2 regions of the Stenotrophomonas sp. YJH_SMC_57 genome follow, and region 2 is predicted to be linked to the other one. Evidence: riboswitches for the same ligand, from Rfam matches in the RefSeq annotation. Region 2 holds a riboswitch; the other holds the start of a gene.
What was found. A riboswitch is a leader RNA that binds a small molecule or an ion and turns the genes downstream of it on or off. The one in region 2 is predicted to bind glycine.

Region 1 (11,754 bases), on a different contig from region 2:
ACCTCATGCAACGACATTGGATCGGCTGGCTGTCGTGCACCCCTGCACCGGCTGGCTGGAGTCCCCAGCCTAATCCGGTGGTGTTCGGTCGCAAGGGTTGCAGGCATCGCGCCCCGCCCTACCCCTGCGCGCTGCTCAATGGCCCGTGCAGGCTGCCTGCGCCACGCGTTCACGCTGGTGTTCCCAGTACCAGAACACGAATCCGACGGCGAAAAAGGCGGCCTGGCCCAGTGCCAGGTGCAACGGGCTGGCACTGAGCAGCGGCGATACCACGCCCGCCACCACGGTGCTGATCATCAGCTGCGCAAAGGCCTGCAGCGAAGACGCCAGACCACGCTGATGCGGGTACATGTCCAGCACCGCCAGCGCCAGGATCGGGAAGATCAGCGCCATGCCCATGCCACCCAGGAAAATCGGCAGCACCGCCCACGGCAGCACGAACTGCGGCGCCAGTGCCACGTAGCCGACGTTCAGCAGTACCGACAACGCGCAAAGCGCGAAACCGATGGCGACCTGGCGGGTGGGCGTGGTGTGCCCGGCCATGCGCCCCGACAGGAACGAGCCGGTGGTCATGCCGCCGATGGTAGGAATGAACAGCCAGGCGAATCCGCCCTCGCCCAGATGCAGATGCTGCATCACGAACACCGGCGCCGAGGAGATGTACAGGAAGATGCCGCCGAAGCCGATGCTGCCGGCCAGCGCCAGGCGCAGGAAGCGCGGGTTGAAGCCGATGCGCACGTAGTCGCGCATCAGCACCCGCGGCGACAGCGGCACCCGCGCCTCGACCGGATGCGTTTCCGGCAGGAAGCGTGCGGTGGCTGCCAGCAGCACCAGTGCGAACACCACCAGGAACCAGAAGATCAGTGGCCAGCCGGCGCCACTGAGCAGGATCCAGCCGCCGATGATCGGCGCGATCGCCGGGGCGATGCCGAACAGCATCGACACCTGGCTCATCAGCCGCTGCGCGTCATGCCCGTGGTAGAGGTCGCGGATCACCGCGCGGCCGACGATCATGCCGACACCCGCCGACAGGCCCTGCAGCGCGCGGAACGCCAGCAGCGTGGTCAGGTCGGTGGACAGCGCGCAGCCGACCGAGGCGCCGACAAACACCACCAGGCCGCCGAGGATCACCCGCTTGCGGCCCCAGGCATCGGACAGCGGGCCGTGCGCCAGGCTCATCAGGCCGTAGAACAGCAGGTACACGCTGATGGTCTGCTGCACCGCCACCTCGTCCACCGCCAGGCGCTGGGCCAGCTGCGGGAAGGCCGGGAAGATGGTGTCGATCGAGAACGGACCGAACATGGCCAGGCCGGCGAGCAGCAGGGCCATGCGGCGGGTGGAAGGAGCAACAGCGGCGGTCATGGGGAAGGCGTCCGGCAGGGCCATGCGCGGCACGCACGGCGGGCGCCGGTCCCCTGCAGCAGGGACGGCGCCAGATGAATTCGGGTATCCGCCCATCATAGGTGGGGATTGCGCCCGATGCCATGCAGCAGTGCACAAAACGTACGGACGGGCCATCGGCCATTCAGGCGCGGCCGCACCCGCCGGGGGCGGCCCACGGGCCCGCGACGGGCTATAATCGGCGGGCAACACGGTGGGAGAAGCGGAACACCGCTGCCGAAGGCGCAACGCCCGTAATCGCTCAGGCCCGATACCACCCGTAACACAACTCTGGAGAGACCGGTTCGATCCGGCGCCGAAGGGGCACGAAGCTGCGGCCAGCCGCACTTCCAAACTCTCAGGCAAAAGGACAGAGGGGCGCCCCGCAGACCGCCGACCGGCGGCTTGTGCCCGTGCGTGTGCCCTTTCCTGACGGATCCTTCGCCATGTCCCAGAACACCCCTTCCCTGCGTGAGCTCGAGCACCATTCCGCGTTCGTCGAGCGCCACATCGGCCCCAACGATGCCGAGATCGCGCAGATGCTCGACGTCGTCGGCCACGCGTCGCTGGATGCGATGACCGATGCCATCGTGCCGGCCAAGATCAAGTCGCCCGCACCGCTGGCACTGCCGGAATCGATGACCGAAGTGCAGGCACTGGCGAAGATCCGTGCGATCGCCGACAAGAACACCGTGCTGCGCAGCTTCATCGGCCAGGGCTACTACGGTACCCACACGCCGAACGTGATCCTGCGCAACATCCTGGAAAACCCGGCCTGGTACACCGCCTATACCCCGTACCAGGCGGAAATCTCGCAGGGCCGCATGGAAGCGCTGATCAACTTCCAGACCCTGTGCGCCGACCTGACCGGCATGGAAATCGCCAACGCCTCGCTGCTGGACGAAGCCACCGCCGCCGCCGAAGCGATGACCCTGGCCAAGCGTTCGGCCAAGTCGAAGTCGGACACCTTCTTCGTGCACGACGCCGTGCACCCGCAGACGCTGGAACTGCTGCGTACCCGCGCCGAGCCCATGGGCATCGTGCTGCGCGTGGGCACCCCGGCCGAAGCGCTGGAAGCGGAAGCCTTCGGCCTGCTGCTGCAGTACCCGGACACCTTCGGCCAGGTCGGCGACTACAAGGCGCTGGTCGATGCCGTGCACGCACGTGGCGGCCTGGTGGCCGTGGCCACCGACCTGCTGGCCCTGACCCTGCTGGCCGCCCCCGGCGAATGGGGCGCGGACATCGTGGTCGGCAACAGCCAGCGTTTCGGCGTGCCGTTCGGCTTCGGTGGCCCGCACGCCGCGTTCATGGCCTGCCGTGACGCCTACAAGCGTTCGATGCCGGGCCGCCTGATCGGCGTCTCGGTGGATGCGCAGGGCAACCCGGCCTATCGCCTGACCCTGCAGACCCGCGAGCAGCACATCCGCCGCGAGAAGGCCACCTCCAACATCTGCACCGCGCAGGTGCTGCTGGCGGTGATGGCGTCGATGTACGCCGTCTACCACGGCCCGGACGGCCTGACCCGCATCGCCCGCCGCACCCACCGCCTGGCCTCGATCCTGGCCGCGGCGCTGCGCACGGCCGGCGTGCAGGTCGGTGGCGACTTCTTCGACACCCTGCATGTCACCGGCGTGCACGCCGATGAGATCCACGCCAAGGCCCGCGCCGCCGGTTACAACCTGCGCGCGATCGACAGCGACTCGGTCGGCATCAGCCTGGACGAGACCGCCACCCGCGCCGACGTGGTCGCGCTGGCTGCCGTGTTCGGTGCGCAGGCCGACGTCGACGCACTCGATGCCAGCACCGCCGACGCGCTGCCGGCCGGCCTGCTGCGCCAGTCCGCGTTCCTGACCCACCCGGTGTTCAACACCCATCACAGCGAGCACGAACTGCTGCGCTACCTGCGCTCGCTGGCCGACAAGGACCTGGCGATGGATCGCACGATGATCCCGCTGGGCTCGTGCACGATGAAGCTCAACGCCACCGCCGAGATGATTCCGGTGACCTGGCCGGAGTTCTCGCAGATCCATCCGCTGGTGCCGGCCGACCAGGCGCTGGGCTACAAGGAACTGATCGACACGCTGGAAGCGATGCTGGTGGAGTGCACCGGTTACGACGCGGTCAGCCTGCAGCCGAACTCCGGCGCGCAGGGCGAGTACGCTGGCCTGCTGGCGATCCGCGCCTACCACCGCTCGCGCGGCGAAGGTCATCGCGATATCTGCCTGATTCCGGACTCGGCGCATGGCACCAACCCGGCGTCGGCGCAGATGTGCGGCATGAAGGTGGTGGTGACCAAGACCGACGCCAACGGCAACGTCGATGTCGAGGACATCCGCCTCAATGCCGAGAAGTACAGCGACCGCCTGGCCGCGATCATGATGACCTACCCGTCCACGCACGGCGTGTTCGAGGAAGAGGTGGTGGAGATCTGCGAGATCATCCACCAGCACGGCGGCCAGGTGTACACCGACGGTGCCAACATGAACGCCCTGGTCGGCGTGGCCAAGCCGGGCAAGTGGGGTTCGGACGTTTCGCACCTGAACCTGCACAAGACCTTCTGCATCCCGCACGGCGGTGGCGGCCCGGGCGTCGGCCCGTGCGCGGTCAAGGAGCACCTGGCCCCGTTCCTGCCGGGCAAGCTGGGTGACCACGGTCCGGTCGGCATGGTCAGTGCGGCCAGCTTCGGCAGCGCCTCGATCCTGCCGATCAGCTGGATGTACATCGCCATGATGGGCAGCGAAGGCCTGCGCAAGGCCACCCAGGTCGCGCAGCTCAACGCCAACTACATCGCCAAGCGCCTGGCCCCGCACTTCAAGACCCTGTACACCGGCCGCAATGGCCTGGTGGCGCACGAGTGCATCCTCGACGTGCGTCCGCTGGAAAAGACCAGCGGCATCGGTGCCGAGGACGTGGCCAAGCGCCTGATCGACTTCGGCTTCCACGCCCCGACCCTGAGCTTCCCGGTGGCCGGCACGCTGATGGTCGAACCGACCGAGAGCGAATCGCTGCACGAACTGGATCGCTTCATCAACGCGATGATCCAGATCCGCGAGGAAATCAGCGCGATCGAAGACGGCCGCCTGGACCGCGAGGACAACCCGCTGAAGAACGCACCGCACACGGCCACCGCGGTGACCGCCAGCGAGTGGACCCATGCCTACCCGCGCGAACTGGCCGCCTTCCCGCTGGCCAGCCTGAAGCAGGGCAAGTACTGGCCGCCGGTGGCGCGCGTGGACAACGTGTACGGCGACAAGAACGTGATGTGTGCCTGCATCCCGGTCGATGCCTACAAGGACGATGAAGTCGAGGCCTAAGCCTTCGATCCATCGGAAATGAAAACGGCCCGCGCATGCGGGCCGTTTTTTCAAGGGCGTGTGGACCAAGGTCCACACCCACAAAGATCCGATCACGGGTCCGGCATCTGCCCCAGGCTCAACTGCCAGGACACGCCGAAGCGGTCCTGGACCCAGCCATAGCGGTTGCTGAAATCGTAGTCACCCACCGGCATCAGCCAATGGCCGCCCTCGCCCAGCACGCGCGCCGCGCGCTCGAACTGCTCGGCGCCGGCACACTCGACGAACAGCGAAATCGAGGGCGAGAATGTGAAGTCGTGTACGTCCAGGCTGTCAAAACACAGGTAATGGGTGCCGCCGAGCAGGAAGATGGCCTGGCGGACCTGGCCAGGCACGCCGGCACCGGGCCCCTCCGGGTGGCGTTGCAGCGCCAGCAGCCGGAAATCGGCAAAGGCCTCGGCATACAGGGCCAGGGCGGCTTCGGCCTGGCCGGTGAACATCAGGAACGGACGGCTGCGCAGCATGCGGAACTCCTGTTCGACGGGCCGGTGACGGCCCACGCGATCAGCATCGCACGTCGGATGTGCAGCCCCCGTGGTAGTGCCGGCCGCTGGCCGGCAGCTTCCATCACGCCTCGCGCATCCGCCGCGCAATGGCGCTGCCAGCGGCGATGCTGGCGGTCAGTGCCACCATCGACAGGAACTGCAGGCGGGTGTGCGACTCACTCAGCAGCAGGCCGAAGATCAGCGCCAGGATCGCCAGCGCACAGCAGGTCAGCCATGGGAAACCGGCCATGCGGAACGGCAGGCGCGTGCCCAGGCGATCCGCGCGCCGACGCAGCACCAGCTGCGAGACCAGCGACAGCGTCCACACCAGCAGGCAGGTGGAACCGACGATGTTCAGCAGCACCGGCAGTACCCGGTCCGGGAACAGCAGTTCCATCACCGTGGCGGCAAAGCCGAACAGCACGCTGGCCAGCACGGCGATCACCGGCACCTGGCGCGGATCGGTCCAGCCGAGCACGGCCGGGGCTTCGCGGCGCTGCGCCAGCGAATACATCATGCGCGAGGCACCGTAGAGGTTGGCATTGAGCGCCGACAGCAGCGCGATCACCGCGATCAGGGTGATGGCGGTGCCCGCACCCGGAATACGGGCGATATCCAGCACCGCGGCGAACGGCGACTTCAGCGCCTCGCTGGTCCACGGCACCACGGCGATGATCACGCTCAGCGAGCCGATGTAGAACACCAGGATGCGCCAGGCCACGGTTCGGATCGCACGCGCGATGCTGCGCTCGGGGTCTTCGGTTTCAGCGGCGGCGACGGCCACGATCTCGGTGCCGCCGAAGGCGAACACCACCACCAGCAGCGCCGCACCGATACCGGCCAGGCCCTTCGGCGCAAAGCCGCCGTGGTCGGTGAAGTTGCTCAGGCCCGGTGAGGTCACCTGCGGCAGCCAGCCCATCAGCAGCGCCACACCAATGGCGATGAACGCCAGGATCGCCACCACCTTGAGGATCGCGAACCAGAACTCGAACTCGCCGAAGTTCTTCACCCCGAGCAGGTTGATTGCGGTGAAGAACAGCATGAACGCCAGCGCCGCCATCGGTACCGGTATCGCTGGCCACACCGTGGCCAGCAGGCCGGCCGCACCCACCGCCTCGGCGGCGATCACGATCACCAGCTGCACCCACCACAGCCAGCCGACGGTGGCGCCGGCCGTGGCGCCCATGGCGTCGGCGGCGTACACCGAGAACGCACCGCTGGTCGGTTTGGCCGCCGCCATCTCGCCCAGCGCGTTCATCACGATGATCACCAGCGCACCGGCCACCAGGTAGGACACCAGCACCGCCGGACCGGCCGCCTGCACACCCACGCCCGAGCCGAGGAACAATCCGGCGCCGATGGCGCTGCCCAGGCCCATCATGATCAGCTGGCGGGGCTTGAGCGAATGTCCGAGGCGGGACGGCGAAGCGGTCGGAATCGAATTGGGCATCGGCGGGGCTGGCGGCGGGCTACAGGGGCGACACCTTACCCTGTCCCATGCCCGCGGGGATAGGCACAGCGCAGCAGGCGGCTCAGGCCAGGGCGGGCTCGCCGACGTTCCCACCGATACGGGCCCGATAGGCACGCGGCGAGAAACCGGTTTCAGCCTTGAACTTGCGGGTGAACGCACTCTGGTCGCTGAAGCCGCAGGCCTGGCCGATGCAGGCGATGGTGTCGTCACCGTGCAGCAGGTGCATGGCCATCTGGATCCGCAGCCGGGTCAGCACCTGCTGCGGGGTCATCTGGAACACCTTGCGGAAGCTGCGCTCCAGCTTGGACAGCGAGAAGCCGGTGATATCCAGCAGGGTCTGCATGCGCACGTTCTCGGCGTAATGCGCATTGAGGTGGGCCAGGGCCAGCCGCAGCTGCTCGTACTGGGTGCCGAGGCTGTCCTTCTGGCCGAGGTCGCGGGAAATGCCGATCAGGCCCTCGATGGCCCCATCGACCAGCAGCGGGCGCTTGCAGGTCAGGCACCAGCCCGGTTCGCGGTTGGCGAACAGGTGCAGCTCCATCAGGTTCTCGATCACCTCGCCGGACAGCACGCGGGCGTCCTGGTCGACATAGTCCGCACTGAGCCCGGTCGGGTAGATCTCGGCCGCGGTGCGCCCGATCACATCCTTGCGCGCGCGCAGGCCCAGCCGCCGCAGCATGGTCTGGTTGACGTGGGTGTAACGCCCCTGGCGGTCCTTGATGAAGAACAGCACATCCGGGATGGCGTCGAACAGGGCTTCGATGTCGGCGGGTTCGACTCGCATGCGGCAAGCATAGCCGAGGCGGCCTTGCCGGTGCGATCACCCTTGCGGGACTTGTGCTTAACGCCGCCAGGGCCACCGTGGGGGCCAGCCCCCACCGGAGACCCTGCCATGCCACGCGGTGACAAATCCGCCTATACCGACAAGCAGAAGCGCCAGGCCGAGCACATCGAAGAGAGCGAGCGCCAGCGCGGTGCCAGCGAAGGCACGGCCGAGCGCATCGCCTGGGCCACGGTGAACAAGCAGGATGGGGGTGGCAAGCGCAGCGGCAGCGCGCGCAAGAGTGCCGGGAAGACTGCCAGCAAGGCCACAACGAAGAAGACCGCCGCAAAGAAGGCTCCCGCTCGCAAGGCAGCGGCAAAGAAGGCCAGCACCGCTGCTTCGCGCAGCGCGGCCGCGAAGAAGGCAGCCAAGACCCGTGCCGCGAAGAAGAGTGTGCGCAAAGCGGCGGCGAAGAAGGCGGCGCGCACCCGCGCCAGTGGCTGATCGCGAGCCATCCACCGGAACGCGGCCGCAGTGCCCTGCGGCCGCACAATTTCAACGGAAGTGACCTGCTCAGGCCGCGCGACGTGGCACGGCGGAAGCTGCTGCGCCTTCCACCTTGAACACCGACACCGACGTAGTCAGCGCATGCGCCTGTTCTTCCAGCGCGCGGCTGGCGGCGGTGGCTTCTTCCACCAGCGCAGCGTTCTGCTGGGTGACCTGATCCATCTGCACCACCACCTGGTTGACCTGCTCGATACCGGCGGCCTGCTCCTTGCTCGCCGCAGCGATGTCGCTCATCAGCTGCGTGGTGCGCGAACTGGCCTGGGCCACGCGTGCGATCGCAGCTTCGGATTCAACGGTCACTGCCAGGCCACTCTTCACCTTGGCGGCAGCATCTTCGATCAGTTCCTTGATCTCCTTGGCGGCGACACCGGCGCGCTGCGCGAGCGTGCGCACTTCGCTGGCGACCACGGCGAAGCCACGGCCCTGCTCGCCTGCGCGGGCGGCTTCGACTGCAGCGTTCAACGCGAGGATGTTGGTCTGGAACGCAATGCCATCGATCACCGTGGAGATTTCCGAGATGCGGGCCGACGACTGGTCGATCTCGCCCATCACCGACGCCATCTGTGCCATCGCCTGTTCGGTCTCGCGCACCGCAGCACCGGCGGCGTGTGCTTCGCTGTCGGCCTGGCGGGCCAGCTCGGCATTCTGGCGCACGGTCGAGGTCAGTTCCTCCATCGAGGCGGCAGCTTCTTCCAGATTGGCGGCCTGCTGCTCGGTGCGGCGCGACAGGTCGTTGTTGCCGGCGGCGAGTTCCTGCGCGGAGTTGTTGATGCTGTCGGCCGCCACCTGGATGCCACGCACGATGCCGGTCAGCTGTGCGGTGGTGGTGTTGGCATCGTCGCGCATGCGGGCGAACACGCCGTCGTAATCGCCGTCCATGCGTGCGGTCAGGTCGCCATGCGAGATCGCACGCAGCACGTCGGAGACATCGGCGATGCTGGCCTGCGAGCTGGCCATCATGCCGTTGAGGTGCTCAACCATCGCCTTGAACTGGTACTGGAATGCGGCGGCATCGCCGCGCATGCTGAAGTCACCGGCGCGCGCGGCGCGGGCCAGTTCATCGATCTGCGCGTTGATCGCCATCAGGCTCTGCTTCACGGCGGACAGGGTACGGGTCAGCGCGCCCTTCTCGCCCGGGTAGTCCGGCAGGTCGCGGCTGAGGTCGCCGATGGCGTAGCGCTGCATCACCTCGGCCATCAGCAGTTCCACCTGCACGTGCGATTCGACCAGGCTGTTGGTGGCCTGCACCATGCGCCCGAAATCACCCGGGAACGCGCTGGCATCCATGCGATAGCGGATCGCGCCCGCCTCATGCTGCTCGGCCATCTGCAGCTGCGCGCCGATCGCGGCCTGCACGCTCTGCCGCACGCTGGCCATCGCCAGGCCCAGCTGGGTCAATTCGTCACGACCGCCAAGCCGGAATTCCTGATCCAGCTCGCCCTTGGCCAAGCGCTCGGCCAGGTTCACTGCGCGCGCCAGCGGGCCGGTCAGGCTGCGGCCGATCATCACCGAGGCAGCGATGCCAACCAGCAATGCAACGCCGCCCAGCACCAGCAGCTGCAGCAGGCTGCGCTCACCCAGGCGGATCGCCTCGGCGGCTGCATCACGGCTTTCCTTCTCTTCGAAGTCCACGCCATCGGACAGCGCCTTGTTCCAGCCGTTGGCCGCTTCCTGCACCGGGCCCAGGGTCAGCGCCACCGCGCCGGGATAGTCACCCTGCTCCATCAGTTCGCTGGTCTGCTTGTTGAGCGGGCGGGCGATGGCGCGCTTGGCTGCGATGGTTTCAGCAATGGCCTTGCCGTCGGCATCGCTGGGCAGCGCCTGGTAGGCGGACCAGCTGGCCTCGTAGCGCTTGACCAGATCGGCAATGCGCTGCTCGTCGTGGCCACGGTCATCGCCCTGGCGGATCAGCATCTCGCGGCGCACCACCATCATCTGGTTGTTGGCATCGAGCATCTGCGACAGCAGGCGCACCTTGGCCACGCTGACATCGACCACCTGCTGCATTGCGCGCTTCTGCACGACGCTGGCGGTGGCACCCGTGGCCACCACGGCGGCGACCAGCAGCAGCAACAGGCCAAAGCCCAGCCCAAGACGCCAGGCGACCCTGACATTCCTCAAGTAGTTCATCGGTACATCCAAAACGGGGGGATGCGCCCGTATCGGCTGCGCTGCCGGCATTCTTTATCGGCAACACGCACGGGCGTCGGCAGCCGTTCACCTTGGTGAGGCCACGCACGGCGCTTCTGCGACAAAGGCCCGGGCCACGCCAGGGCTGCCCTGCTCATGCCGGCATCAGGTCGCTTTCACGGGGGCTGAGCAGCCTCTCCGGGCAGGGTAGAGCTGCCATCTGCCGGAGTCCTCCATGCCCGTATACCGCCCCGCCGTGCTCGCCCTGTCCTTGCTGGTGTCCCCCGCCTTCGCGCAGGTGCCGCCGCCGGCCCAGCTGCCGGAGCCCATTGCCGAGAAGGCCGGACCCGATACCGCGCCGCGCTCGCCGCTGCACGCCCAGGTGCTGCTGGATCGCGCGAATTTCTCGCCGGGCCAGATCGATGGGGAAGTGGGCAGCAACCAGCGCAGGGCGGTATCCGGCTTCCAGGCAGCGCGCGGGCTGACCGTGACGGGGGAACTGGACGACGCCACCTGGAAAGCGCTGCAGGCCGATACGGTTGGGCCGCTGGCCAGTTACACCCTGACCGCCGAGGATGTGGCCGGCCCGTTCCAGGCGATTCCCAAAGGGCCTGCCGCACAGGCCAAGTTGAAATCGCTGGGCTACGGCAGCGTGGCCGAAGCCCTCGGCGAGCGCTTCCACGCCTCGCCGGAACTGCTGAAGGTGCTCAACCCCGGCGTCGATCTGGCCAAGGCGGGCAGCCGCATCCAGGTCCCCAACATCGCCCCGGCCCCGCTGCCGAAGGCGGCCAAAGTGGTGGTCGACAAATCCGATTCCACGCTGCAGCTGCTGGATGCGCAAGGCAAGGTGATTGCGCAGGTACCGGTGTCCTCCGGCAGCCAGCATGACCCGCTGCCGATCGGTGAATGGAAGATCCTCGGCGTGTATCGCGATCCGCCCTTCCACTACAACCCGAAACTGTTCTGGGATGCGCGCAAGGGCGAGAAGAAGGCCACGCTGCCGCCGGGCCCGAACAATCCCGTGGGCCGGGTCTGGATCGATCTGTCCAAGCCGCACTATGGCCTGCACGGCACGCCCGAGCCCGGCCACGTCGGCAAGACCGAATCGCATGGCTGCGTGCGCATGACCAACTGGGATGCGCTGCGCGTAGCCGATGCCGTGGATACCTCGGTGGCAGTGGTGATGCAGGAGTGAGCCGATGCGTCTTTCGCAGCTGATTGTGCTGGGCGTGCTGCTGGGCCTGGGTGCAGGTTGGTGGTTGCGCCGGGATGTGACTCAACCGGTGGCCGTTGCCCAGCCTGCCCCGCAACCCACAGTGGCTGCAACGCCGGTGAAGGCGCCTGCAGCTCCGCAGGTGGATGCAGCGCCTTCCGCATCGGTGGCACCGTCGGCCAGCGCGAGCGGCACGCCAACCGGCCTGTTGCTGCCCGTACAGGGCATCGAAGCCTCGCAGCTGCGCGACACCTTCACCGATGCACGCAGCGAAGGGCGCGTACACGATGCCATCGACATCATGGCCGACGCCGGTACGCCGGTGCTGGCCGTGGCTGATGGCACAGTGGAAAAGCTGTTCGACAGCGAGCGCGGTGGCCTGACGATCTACC
Region 2 (11,754 bases):
GTCCCCCACCTGGTCGTTGTCGGCGGTGGTTTTGCCGGTCTCTGGGCCACACGTGCCCTGGCCCGCGAGCGCATACGCATCACCCTGGTCGACCGCCGCAACCATCACCTGTTCCAGCCGCTGCTGTACCAGGTGGCCACCGCCGGCCTGTCCGCGCCGGACATCGCGGCACCGCTGCGCCATATCCTCGGCCACCAGCGCAATGTGGAAGTCCGCCTCGGCGAAGTAGTGGCCATCGACAAGCAGGCCCGGCAGATCCGCATGGCCGATGGCAGCACGCTGGACTACGACAGCCTGCTGCTGGCCACCGGCGCCACCCACGCCTACTTCGGCAACGACCAATGGGCCGATGATGCGCCCGGCCTGAAAACCCTGGACGATGCCATCGCACTGCGCCGCAAACTGCTGCTGGCGTTCGAGCGCGCCGAGGCCGAACCGGACCCGGCGAAAAAGGCCGCGTGGCTGAGTTTCGCCATCGTCGGTGGCGGCCCCACCGGTGTCGAACTGGCCGGCACGCTGGCCGAGATCGCGCGGCATACGCTGCGCAACGAATTCCGCCACATCGACCCGGCCAGCGCCAAGGTGCGGTTGGTCGAGGCCGGCCCGCGCGTGCTGTCCTCGTTCCCTGAAGTGCTTTCGCTGAAGGCGCGCCGGCAGCTGGAAAAGCTGGGCGTGGAAGTATTGACCGGCACCCCGGTGAGCGACATCGACAGCCAGGGCTTCAAGCTGGGCGAGCAGTTCGTGCCGGCCCGCACCGTGGTGTGGGCTGCCGGTGTGGCCGCCTCGCCGCTGGCGCGCACGCTGGACGTGCCGCTGGACCGCGCCGGACGCGTGCAGGTGCAACCGGACCTGACGCTGCCCGATCATCCGGAACTGTTCGTGGCCGGTGACCTGGCCGCACTGAACCAGGCCAATGGCAAGCCGGTGCCCGGCGTGGCCCCTGCCGCCAAGCAGATGGGCAAGTACGTGGCCGAGGTGATCCGCGCGCGCCTGCATGGCAAGGCCGAACCCGGTCCGTTCAAGTACGCCGACTACGGCAACCTGGCCACCATCGGCCGCATGGCCGCGATCGTGCACCTGGGCCGGCTGCAGCTGTCGGGCATCCTGGCCTGGTGGTTCTGGCTGGCCGCGCACGTGTTCTTCCTGATCGGCTTCCGCAACCGCATCGTGGTGCTGCTGAACTGGGCGGTGGCGTACTGGAGCTACCAGCGCAGCGCACGCATCATCTTCGGTGATGACCAGGAAGACCGACGGCCAAGGCGGTAGGGCCGCGTGCATGTTCCTGTGGAGCCGAGCCATGCTCGGCTGCACTTCGCGCGGAGTGTAGAAGCCGAGCGTAGGCTCGGCTCTACTGCGCCTTCGGCTTCGGGTACCACAACGCATTGACGATGACCCAGCGCTGGTCGAAGCGCCCCATGTGGAAGTAGTCGACGAACCACGGGGTTTCCAGTCGTACCGAGGCTGCATTGCCGGTTACGTCCAGCACCGTGCAGCGGCGGTCCCATTGATCCTTCGGGGTCTTCAGCGCGCCCTGCTTCGTCAGCGAGACCAGCTCTTCCTTCGACATGCGGCGCAGGCCCAGGCGTTCGTCGGGTGTATCGCCGAGCACGGCACGCTTGGCCAGGTCCGGATGCAGGGAACGGGCGACGCGCTGCGGATCGGCTTCCAGCTGGCCGTCGACGTAGTCGTGGCAGGTGGCTTCGATGGCCGCGATCGTGGCCGGGTCGGCGGCGGGACTTGATGATGCGGAAAGAGCGAACAGCAGGGCAATCGTGGACATCCGGGTCTCCAGCTCTGGGCGCGGGGCGATCATCGCATGGGCCGGGTAGCCCATCCACGCATGGCGTGGATCTATTGGTCCGGCGATGCCGGCAGGCCGGAACCGAGCGTGGGCGTGGATCTACAGCAGCGTTCCGGCGGGTGCCAGCAGCCAGGCCAGCTTGCGTTCGCGCGGCTGCTGCTTGAGCTGCCATTCGGCGCGCGAGGCGGCGGCCCGGTCGGGGTACTCGCGCACGGCCAGCACGCGCAGCGGCGGGCGGGCCCGGGTGTAGCGCGCGCCCTTGCCGGCCTGGTGGGCAGCGAAGCGTGCCTCCACGTCGGTGCTGATCCCGGCGTAATAGCTGCCATCGCGGCATTCGAGCAGGTACAGGAACCACGGGCGGAGGGACGGGGCCATGGCCGGATTATGCCGTGCTGCACTGCAGCGGATATACTGGCGCCCGAATGCAGGAGAGAGGCGCCGCGCTGGCGCCCGCCGAAGGCGCAGGCTCCCATGATCGCTCAGGCCGGTGGGCTGGAATCCCACCAACCATGCATTCGACTCGCCGAGCTGGAGAGAGGTCACCGGGCACGCCCGGGACGATCCGCCGAAGGGGCACGCGGCCAACGCCGCTGAACTCTCAGGCAAAAGGACAGCGGGAGCGGCACCGGTCATCGTCATCCCGTCATTGCGCAGGCAGTGGCGGTAGTCGCGCATGGCCGGCCCCACCGCGCCCGGAGCCTGCCCCATGCTGTTGTCCATCATCTACCTGATCGCCATTTCCGCCGAAGCCATGACCGGCGCGCTGTCCGCCGGCCGCCGCCGCATGGACCTGTTCGGCGTGGTCATGATCGCCTGCGTCACCGCCCTCGGCGGCGGCTCGCTGCGCGACATCCTGCTCGGCCACTATCCGCTGGGCTGGGTGAAGCATCCCGAGTATCTCGCCTTCACCGTGTGCGCGGCGCTGATCGCCACCTGGGTGGCGCGCTGGATGCACCACTTCCGCCGCACCTTCCTGGTGCTCGACGGGCTGGGCCTGATCGCCTTCACCCTGATCGGCTGCTCGATCGCGCGCGAGGCCGGCCACGCCACGCCCATCGTGCTGATCGCCGGCATGCTGACCGGCGCGTTCGGCGGCGTGCTGCGCGACATCCTCTGCAACGAGGTGCCGCTGATTTTCCAGAAGGAGCTGTACGCGATCATTTCGCTGCTGACCGGCGCGGTGTACCTGTTGCTGCTGCACTGGGGCGTGGCCGACGCGACCGCGATCCTGTGCTGCCTCGGCGGCGGCTTCGCGCTGCGCCTGCTGGCGATCCACTACCGCTGGGAAATGCCGAAGTTCGTGTACCACGACGAGGTGCATTGAATGCTGTGTACCAGGCGTGGGGCCTCGTGGTTCAACCCTGCAGGTTGACACTCATCGGGCTCTCCCCTGCCAGGATGCGCCGCCGGTAGGCCTCTGACGGATAGACATTCCATGGGATCCCACCGTTGCTGCAATCGACTTCGATCTCTTCAAGCAACCCGGGATCAACCCATCCAGACAGGTAGTCAGGCTCTGATCTTCTATTGAATTCCGGGGAGTGGATCTGGCCTTCAACAACGATCTCGTTCCGAACGGTGGAAAGGAACAGCGCCCGGAGATCGCCCTCCACATGCGTATAGGTGCCTGCCTCGAGAAAGGTCCGCACGCTGACGTTTCCGCCGACGGCCAGTATTCCATCGTTGAGCGAGCAAGCGTGGAGATGCTCACAGTCGAGATCGTCCCGTACAAACAGCCAGCCACCACACTCAAGATTCCGGGTCTTGAGGTTTCCAAGAATGATCATACAAAGTGCCTCATTCACATCGTTGAGCGCCAGCACTCCCTCCACGCACAGATCGCCATCGACGATCACGCAGTGCGTTCTGCAGTCCGACTTCCAATTGCCGACGAGGGAGGCGGCGGGAACCACCTTGAACACGGATTCGCGCTCATCCGGCTCTCTGTCGGCAGATGCCGCGATCATCGCCCGTGCTTTGAGGGTAGTACGCAGAAGCGTCTGATCTCCCTGGTGGCGATAGCTTTCGATTCTTTCATCAAGCTCCGCAAGCAGGTCAGCCGTCTTCGAAGCAGAAGAGGGCTCAAACCAGTCCTCGATGACCGACACCATCCTCTCGGCAATCCCACCTCCCCTCGAGCGTACAAGCGCCACGGCCGCCTCACGGGAGATCGAGCGGGACTTCACGCTCTGCGGACTGTCGTCAGGGAAGACATGCATTGATGGCGTCCAGTGCGGGTGGGACCTTGATCTTCGGCCCAACCCGCAGAGAGACTCCATACAACTTTTCCGAAATCCTGTCGCATGGCTTGTCGATATCCATGCATGGCGTGGATCTACTGCATCGCCCGCGCTTCGCGCGATGGTCGAGCATGGCTCGACGCTACAAAGGGCGGCATCCACGCAGGCGGTGGATCCTGCCACCCCGGCGATGTACCTGGCGCTGTCGCTCATGCGCAGCGCCAGGCGCATCGCCGGTGCAGATGGGCCGGCCTCCAACTCCGACCGGCCCTGATCGCGGCCGCACCCCCGCAGGCGCTGGCCACCATCCACACACGTGCCGCACTCAAGCGGCTTCCATCAGGCGGCTTCGGACACCTTCACTTCACGACGGGCGCGCACGGCCGCAGCCAGTCGCTCCAGCACCGTCACGGTGGTATCCCAGTCGAGGCAGCCATCGGTGATGCTCTGCCCGTAGACCAGCGGCTGGCCTTCCACCAGTTCCTGGCGGCCACCGACCAGATGGCTCTCGATCATCACGCCAACGATGCGCTGTTCGCCGTCTTCCAGCTGAACGGCGATGTCGTCGATCACCTTCGGCTGGTTGTCCGGGTTCTTCAGGCTGTTGGCGTGGCTGGCGTCGATCATCAGGCGGGTCGGCAGTTTGGCCTTGGCCAGCGCCTGGCAGGCCTCGGCGACGCTGCCTGCGTCGTAGTTCGGCTGCGTGCCGCCGCGCAGGATCACATGGCAATCCGGATTGCCGGTGGTCGACACGATGGCGGTGCCGCCCTGCTTGGTGACCGACAGGAAATGATGCGGATTGGAGGCAGCCCCCACCGCGTCAGCAGCGATCTTGACGTTGCCATCGGTGCCGTTCTTGAAGCCGACCGGACACGACAGCCCGGACGCCAGCTCACGATGCACCTGGCTTTCGGTGGTGCGTGCACCGATCGCGCCCCAGGCCACCAGGTCGGCGATGTACTGCGGCGAGATCACATCGAGGAATTCGACACCGGCCGGCAGGCCAAGCTTGTTGATGTCGCGCAGCAGGCCGCGGGCGATGCGCAGGCCCTTGTCGATCCTGAAGCTGCCGTCCAGGTCCGGGTCGTTGATCAGACCCTTCCAGCCCACCGTGGTACGCGGCTTCTCGAAGTACACGCGCATGACGATTTCCAGTTCGCCGGCCAGCGCATCGCGCAGTGGCTTCAGGCGCTGGGCGTACTCGATGGCAGCGTGCGGATCGTGGATCGAGCACGGGCCGACCACCACGGCCAGGCGATCGTCGCGGCCATGCAGGATCTGGTGCAGGGCCGCGCGCGAGGCGCTGACGGTGTCGGAGGCTTCATCGTCACACGGCAGCATCGCCAGCAGCTGGGCAGGCGGTGTCAGCGGTTCGATGGTGCGGATACGCAGGTCGTCGGTGTGCGGGGGCATTGCGGGGGTTCTCCGGAACGTTGGGGGTCCCCAGCGTGGCGGCATGAAAAAAGCCGCCAGGTTCGCTGGCGGCTTTCGGGAATGCGTCTGAAGCTTTCTTCAGGGTGAGCGCAGTCCTTCCTCCGCCAGAGGCTTCGGAAAGTAATACCAGTAAAAGCGGGTGGCGGCTGCGTTCATGGGGTGTATTGATAGCACAGCTTTTGCGCAGTGCAAAATGTTTCATCCGCAACTGGGGACGCGGTTCAGCGAGGTGCGCGCCGGCCCGGCCCGTGCGGCGGCAACCACACGAAGTCGCTCATCTGCCATGCACTTCCACATCCAGCAGCAGGCCTTCATGGATGTCGGCCCAGCGCTCCAGCACCCGACCCAGCTCCTGCCTGGCCTCATCCAGCTGCTCGGGGTTGAGCAGCGAGCGCGCGGTGTAGAGATCGGAGACCAGCCGCCGCAGCACCGCTTCGGGAATGGCCACCGACGGCCCCTCGTGTTCCGGCAGCTGCAACGCCGGGGTTTCACCCAGAGGACCGAACAGCGTGACCTGGAGCGTGCTCTGCATGATCAACTTCCCTGCGGACGGACATGGGCAATGCACTGTTTACCGTGTCTGGGTGACAGGCGCATGTGCCATGCCCGCTTGAATGGTCCGGGGTAGCCGGCCAGTGGCCGGCGCTACCGCAGCGAGCGCGATGCGCGTTTGCGGATGTAGGCGTTGGCAGCATTGGGGTGCTCGTGCTGCCAGCGCACGCACAGGTCACGCAACCATTGCGGCTGCGTCTTGCCGGCATCGTTGAGCCAATTGCCGACCGAGTCCTGCACGTAGCGTTCGGGGTCGTCGGCGAGTGCCTCCAGCAGCGGCAATGCCTGTTGCGGATGCTGCTTGAACAGCGCGACATGCGTGGCCCAGACACCGCGCGGGCGCAGTGCTTCGCAGGCGAACCGGCGCAGGTACGGCGATGCTTCCTGCGTCCAAGGGCGCAGGTGCTCAAGCGCCTGCAACGGCGCAGCAACGATGTCCGCGCGCAACGCCAGCCACGCCCATTCGCGCACGCCGAAGTGCGGGTCATCGGCCAGCGTGCGCATCTGCTGCAGCTTCTCTGCCAAGGTTGCACGGGCATCACTGCCGATCAGGTAGCAGGCCCAGCCGCGCACGGTATCGGAGTTGTGATGCTGCCAGAGCGCAGGCGCGCCCTGCCCCGCCTCACGCAGCAGTTGCGCGGCCAGGGCCATGCGCTGGGTGATGCCCTTGCCTGCAGCGTCGCACATGCGCTGCAGCGCTGCCGGTTCAAGCGACGGCGCCACGCACCGCAGCAACTCACCGAAGTCCACCGCCAGGCACTCGGCCAGATGGGTCGTCGCAACGCGGCCGCTGTTGAGCGCGTGCAGGCGTTGCGTGGTCATCGCGCTCATGCCCTGCTCCCGCGCCCGGCGTCGGTGTGCAGCCAGACCTTGTGCAGCAGCTGCGAAAGCTGCTGCTGCTCGGACGCATCCAGGCCATCGAACAGGCCACCGATCCACTGCGTATGCCGTTCGAACAGGGTTTCCGCCAGGCGCGTGCCCTTTGCGGTCAGTACGATCTGCAGGCGGCGGCCATCCTCGGCATCACTGCGACGCTGCAGCAGGCCTTCGCGCTGCAGGCCATCAAGCAGGCCGCTGATGGTGGCGCGGGCGACCCCCGCGCGCTCGGCCAGCGCATGCGGCGGCAGCGTGCCACCCGCCCCATGCAGCAGGAACAGCACGATGAAGCGCCCTTCGCTGAGTCCATGCGGGGCCAACCGGGTGGCGCAGTCGTGGTCGATCGCCGAGGACAGCGACAGCAGCTGGAAGCACAGGCGCAGCTGCGCGACGTTGCTGTGGCCGCGGCGCTGCGCTTCGTCCAGCAAGGCATCATGCTTGGCTTCGAACATGCTTCAAACCCTGATGATTAGGCGCCTAATCATAAATCGAATGAATGGGATCGGGTCAAGCCGCCTGCCAAGCCACCTGCGATGCCAGAGCGTTTACGTGATCTTGGCGGTCGGCCCACTATAAGAACCACATCAGTCTCTTTCTGGATCCCAGCATGACCCCTTCGCAAGCGGAAACCATTGCCAGCGCCGTCATGCAGCCGGACGACCGGCGCGCCGAGATCGCCGCGCAGCAGCAGGCGCAGGCGCAGCAGTTGAAGCGCCAGCGCAAAGCGGCAGCCATCGGACTGATCGGCATGGCCGCAGGTGCATTGATCGCAGGCCAGTCGGGCCTGCCGTGGGTAAAGGGCCTGCTGTACGGCGGCGTGCCGACCTTCTTCATCGCCAGGATCTGGCTGGATCGCCGCGCCCTGTGCCGCTGACGCCTCTGGGCGTGGGTGGAGGCCAGGCGCAGCGGCGGCGTCCACCCGATGCGGCCCACAAAAAAACCCCGCCTTGCGGCGGGGTTCTTCATTGCTTCGGGAGCGCGTGGACTTAGAAGTCCATGCCGCCCATGCCACCCATGCCGCCCATGCCACCGGCGCCACCCATGGCCGGCTCGTCCTTCTTCGGAGCTTCGGCAACCATGGCTTCGGTGGTGATCATCAGGCCAGCGATCGAGGCAGCGTTCTGCAGCGCCGAACGGGTCACCTTGGTCGGGTCCAGGATGCCGAACTGCAGCATGTCGCCGAACTCGCCGGTGGCGGCGTTGTAGCCGAAGCTGCCGGTGCCTTCCTTGACCTTGTTGATGATGACCGACGGTTCTTCACCGGCGTTGGCGACGATCTCGCGCAGCGGAGCTTCCATCGCACGCAGGGCGATCTGGATGCCGTGGTTCTGGTCTTCGTTGGCACCCTTCAGGCCAGCCAGCGAGGTGACCGCACGGACCAGGGCAACGCCGCCGCCCGGGACCACGCCTTCTTCAACGGCTGCACGGGTAGCGTGCAGGGCGTCGTCGACGCGATCCTTCTTTTCCTTCATTTCGATTTCGGTCGAGGCACCGACCTTGATCACGGCAACGCCGCCGGCCAGCTTGGCAACGCGTTCCTGCAGCTTCTCGCGGTCGTAATCCGAGGAGGTGTCCTGGATCTGGGTCTTGATCTGGCCGACGCGTGCGTCGACGGCAGCCTTGTCACCCACGCCATCGATGATGGTGGTGTTTTCCTTGGAAACCTGCACCTTCTTGGCGCGGCCGAGGTCCTTGATGGTGGCCTTTTCCAGCGACAGGCCCACTTCTTCGGAGATCACGGTGCCGCCGGTCAGCACGGCCATGTCTTCCAGCATCGCCTTGCGACGGTCGCCGAAGCCCGGAGCCTTGACGGCCACGACCTTGACGATGCCACGGATGGTGTTGACCACCAGGGTCGCCAGCGCTTCGCCTTCGACTTCTTCGGCAACGATCAGCAGCGGCTTGCCGGCCTTGGCGACGCCTTCCAGCACCGGCAGCAGGTCACGGACGTTGGAGATCTTCTTGTCGTGCAGCAGGATGAACGGGTCATCCAGGTCAGCGGTCTGCGACTGCTGGTTGTTGATGAAGTACGGGGACAGGTAGCCGCGGTCGAACTGCATGCCCTTGACCACGTCCAGCTCGTTGTCCAGGCCCGAGCCTTCTTCAACGGTGATCACGCCTTCCTTGCCGACTTCCTTCATCGCGTCAGCGATGATCTGGCCGATCGACTCGTCCGAGTTGGCCGAGATGGTACCGACCTGGGCGATCGCCTTGTCGTCGGCGGTCGGCTTGGAGATGTTCTTCAGCTCGGCAACAGCGGCCACGACGGCCTTGTCGATACCGCGCTTGAGGTCCATCGGGTTCATGCCGGCGGCCACAGCCTTGGCGCCTTCGCGGATCAGGGCCTGGGCCAGCACGGTGGCGGTGGTGGTGCCGTCGCCAGCGTCGTCGTTGGTGCGCGAAGCAACTTCCTTCACCATCTGCGCGCCCATGTTCTCGAACTTGTCAGCCAGTTCGATTTCCTTGGCGACGGAGACGCCGTCCTTGGTGATGGTCGGAGCGCCGAAGCTCTTTTCCAGCACGACGTTGCGGCCCTTCGGGCCCAGGGTGGCCTTGACGGCATTGGCGAGAACGTTGACGCCGCGCACCATGCGCGAACGGGCGTCTTCACCGAAACGAATATCCTTGGCAGCCATTGCGATTACCTCGATGTTTGCGCCGGGCCGGGCCCGGCGACGAAAGGGGATGTCTTACAGGAAAGCAGGTCGCGCCGAGGCTCAGCCGATGACGGCGAGCACGTCGTCTTCGCGCAGGACCTTGTACTCGACGCCTTCGCTCTTGTACGAGCTGCCGGCGTACTGGCCGTAGATGACCTTGTCGCCGACCTTCAGCGACGGCGCGCGCACGCTGCCGTTGTCCAGCGGCTTGCCCGGGCCGACGGCCACGACTTCACCCTTGGTGGACTTTTCCTTGGCCGAATCCGGAATGACGATGCCACCGGCGGAGATTTCGTCGGCTTCGATCGGCTTGACCACAACGCGGTCGTGCAGCGGCTTGATGCTCATGAGAGACCTCTTAAGTTATTGATTGGTCTGAAAAAGTCTGGCGATGTTAGCACTCACCCCAGGTGACTGCCAGCATTGCTCGCGAAAAAGCCCGATGAATCGGGAGCAGGACAGAGATGGAGCTGGCCCAGGACCTTTCAAGGCCGCCTCCGGAAAAAATTTCATCGCGCCGGAGCCGGACATCAACGTCCGCGTGAAGATCCCGCATCGCGTGCGGTGCCGCATCGCCACCGGGGAATCCTCGACATTTGGTGATCCGCGTCGCACTGTCAGATATCTGACGTTCATTTACGACAAAGTGTCACTGGATCGGCCTTAGGCTCGGCCGCGCATTCCCAATCACAAGGAGTAGTCGATGCGATTGCTGTCCCCGCTTGCCGCCGCCTGCCTGCTGGCGCTGGCCGCCGCGCCGGCCCAGGCCGAGGTCTTCATCAACGAACTGCACTACGACGACAGCACCCCGGCCGGTGACGTCGGCGAAGCGATCGAGGTCGTGGCCACCGCCGGCGAGGACCTGTCCGGCTACCGCCTGTACCTGTACAACGGCGCCAACGCCTCGGCCGCGGTGGTCTACGCCAACAACCCGGTGCCGGCCGGCACCGCCGCCGGCTGCGGCAGCGCCACCATCGCGGTGGTCAATTACCCGACCAACGGCCTCCAGAACGGCCCGAACGACGGCATCGCCCTGGTCGACGCCAGCGGCAAGGTGGTCCAGTTCCTCAGCTACGAGGGCGCCATCACCGCTTCCGGTGGCCCCGCCGCTGGCATGACCAGCCAGAACATTCCGGTGGCCGAGACCAACAGCACGGCGCCGGGCACCTCGCTGCAGCTGACCGGCAGTGGCAGCCAGTACGCGCACTTCACCTGGGCCGAGTCGGCCAGACAGACGTTCGGCAGCTGCAACAACGGCCAGACCTTCAGCGGCGGTGGCACGCCGGGCCCGAACACGCCGCCATCGGTGTCCACCACCACCCCGGCGCAGGGCAGCACCACCTTCCCGGCCGCCGCCGATCTGGAAGTGGTGTTCAGCGAGACGGTGAACCTGGCCAGCGGCGCTTTCGCGCTGAGCTGCGGCACCTCCGGCAGTGTTCCGCTGACCTTCCCGGCCAGCGGCCGCAGCGTGAAGCTGTCCACCAACACCGCGCTGTTGGCCGGTGAAGCGTGCCGCTTCGACATCCGCGCCGCACGCATCACCGACCTGCAGGGCGCGCGCCCGGCCGCCGACAGCCGCATCGCCTTCACCGTGGCCAGCCCCGGCGGCAATCCCGACCCGGGCAACCCGGGCGTGCCGGCGGGCTACTACTCGAAGGTGAACACCTCCAGCCCCAGCCAGCTGCGCTGCTCGCTGCATGCCACCATCAAGGGCCATACCGCTTACCCGTACAGCGGCTCGGGCACCAGCACCTGGACCATCCTGGAGATCGCCGACGAGGATCCGAACAACAGCGGCAGGATCTTGGACGCGTACCGCAACCGCAGCTACGCCAAGGTGACCGATCGCGCCGGCAGCGGCAGTGGCCTGAAGTACAACCGCGAGCACACCTGGCCGAACTCGCTGGGCTTTGCCAGCACCACCGGTGACAAGGGCCTGCCATACGCGCCCTACACCGACACCCACATGCTGTACCTGACCGACGCGCAGTGGAACGCCGACCGTGGCAACAAGCCGTTCGCCAAGTGCGATGCCAACTGCGGCGAGCGCGCCACCGAGGCCAACAACGGCCAGGGCGGTGGCAGCGGCGGCTACCCGGGCAATTCCAACTGGGTGCGCACGCCGGACGGCAACGCCGGCACGTTCGAGGTGTGGGGCAAGCGCAAGGGCGACATGGCGCGTGCGGTGATGTAC

Region 1: another riboswitch for glycine. It lies ahead of gcvP (aminomethyl-transferring glycine dehydrogenase); the one in region 2 lies ahead of AC5P7U_RS05150 (trimeric intracellular cation channel family protein).

Annotation. Positions count from the first base shown of each region.
Region 1 is NZ_JCAFSZ010000001.1:181,138-192,891, forward strand. Features, by position in the region: gene AC5P7U_RS00810 (multidrug effflux MFS transporter) at 136-1,362, opposite strand; glycine riboswitch at 1,662-1,764, shown strand; gene gcvP (aminomethyl-transferring glycine dehydrogenase) at 1,827-4,694, shown strand; gene AC5P7U_RS00820 (VOC family protein) at 4,787-5,197, opposite strand; gene AC5P7U_RS00825 (amino acid permease) at 5,301-6,668, opposite strand; gene AC5P7U_RS00830 (helix-turn-helix transcriptional regulator) at 6,751-7,473, opposite strand; gene AC5P7U_RS00835 (hypothetical protein) at 7,582-7,956, shown strand; gene AC5P7U_RS00840 (methyl-accepting chemotaxis protein) at 8,026-10,149, opposite strand; gene AC5P7U_RS00845 (L,D-transpeptidase family protein) at 10,385-11,344, shown strand; gene AC5P7U_RS00850 (M23 family metallopeptidase) at 11,349-11,754, shown strand, end outside.
Region 2 is NZ_JCAFSZ010000003.1:228,526-240,279, reverse strand. Features, by position in the region: gene AC5P7U_RS05165 (NAD(P)/FAD-dependent oxidoreductase) at 1-1,266, shown strand, start outside; gene AC5P7U_RS05160 (nuclear transport factor 2 family protein) at 1,349-1,780, opposite strand; gene AC5P7U_RS05155 (GIY-YIG nuclease family protein) at 1,901-2,176, opposite strand; glycine riboswitch at 2,217-2,306, shown strand; glycine riboswitch at 2,320-2,423, shown strand; gene AC5P7U_RS05150 (trimeric intracellular cation channel family protein) at 2,508-3,125, shown strand; gene AC5P7U_RS05145 (hypothetical protein) at 3,157-4,020, opposite strand; gene AC5P7U_RS05140 (3-deoxy-7-phosphoheptulonate synthase) at 4,381-5,454, opposite strand; gene AC5P7U_RS05135 (hypothetical protein) at 5,750-6,007, opposite strand; gene AC5P7U_RS05130 (DNA alkylation repair protein) at 6,121-6,858, opposite strand; gene AC5P7U_RS05125 (MarR family winged helix-turn-helix transcriptional regulator) at 6,855-7,355, opposite strand; gene AC5P7U_RS05120 (hypothetical protein) at 7,511-7,777, shown strand; gene groL (chaperonin GroEL) at 7,890-9,539, opposite strand; gene AC5P7U_RS05110 (co-chaperone GroES) at 9,621-9,908, opposite strand; gene AC5P7U_RS05105 (endonuclease) at 10,264-11,754, shown strand, end outside.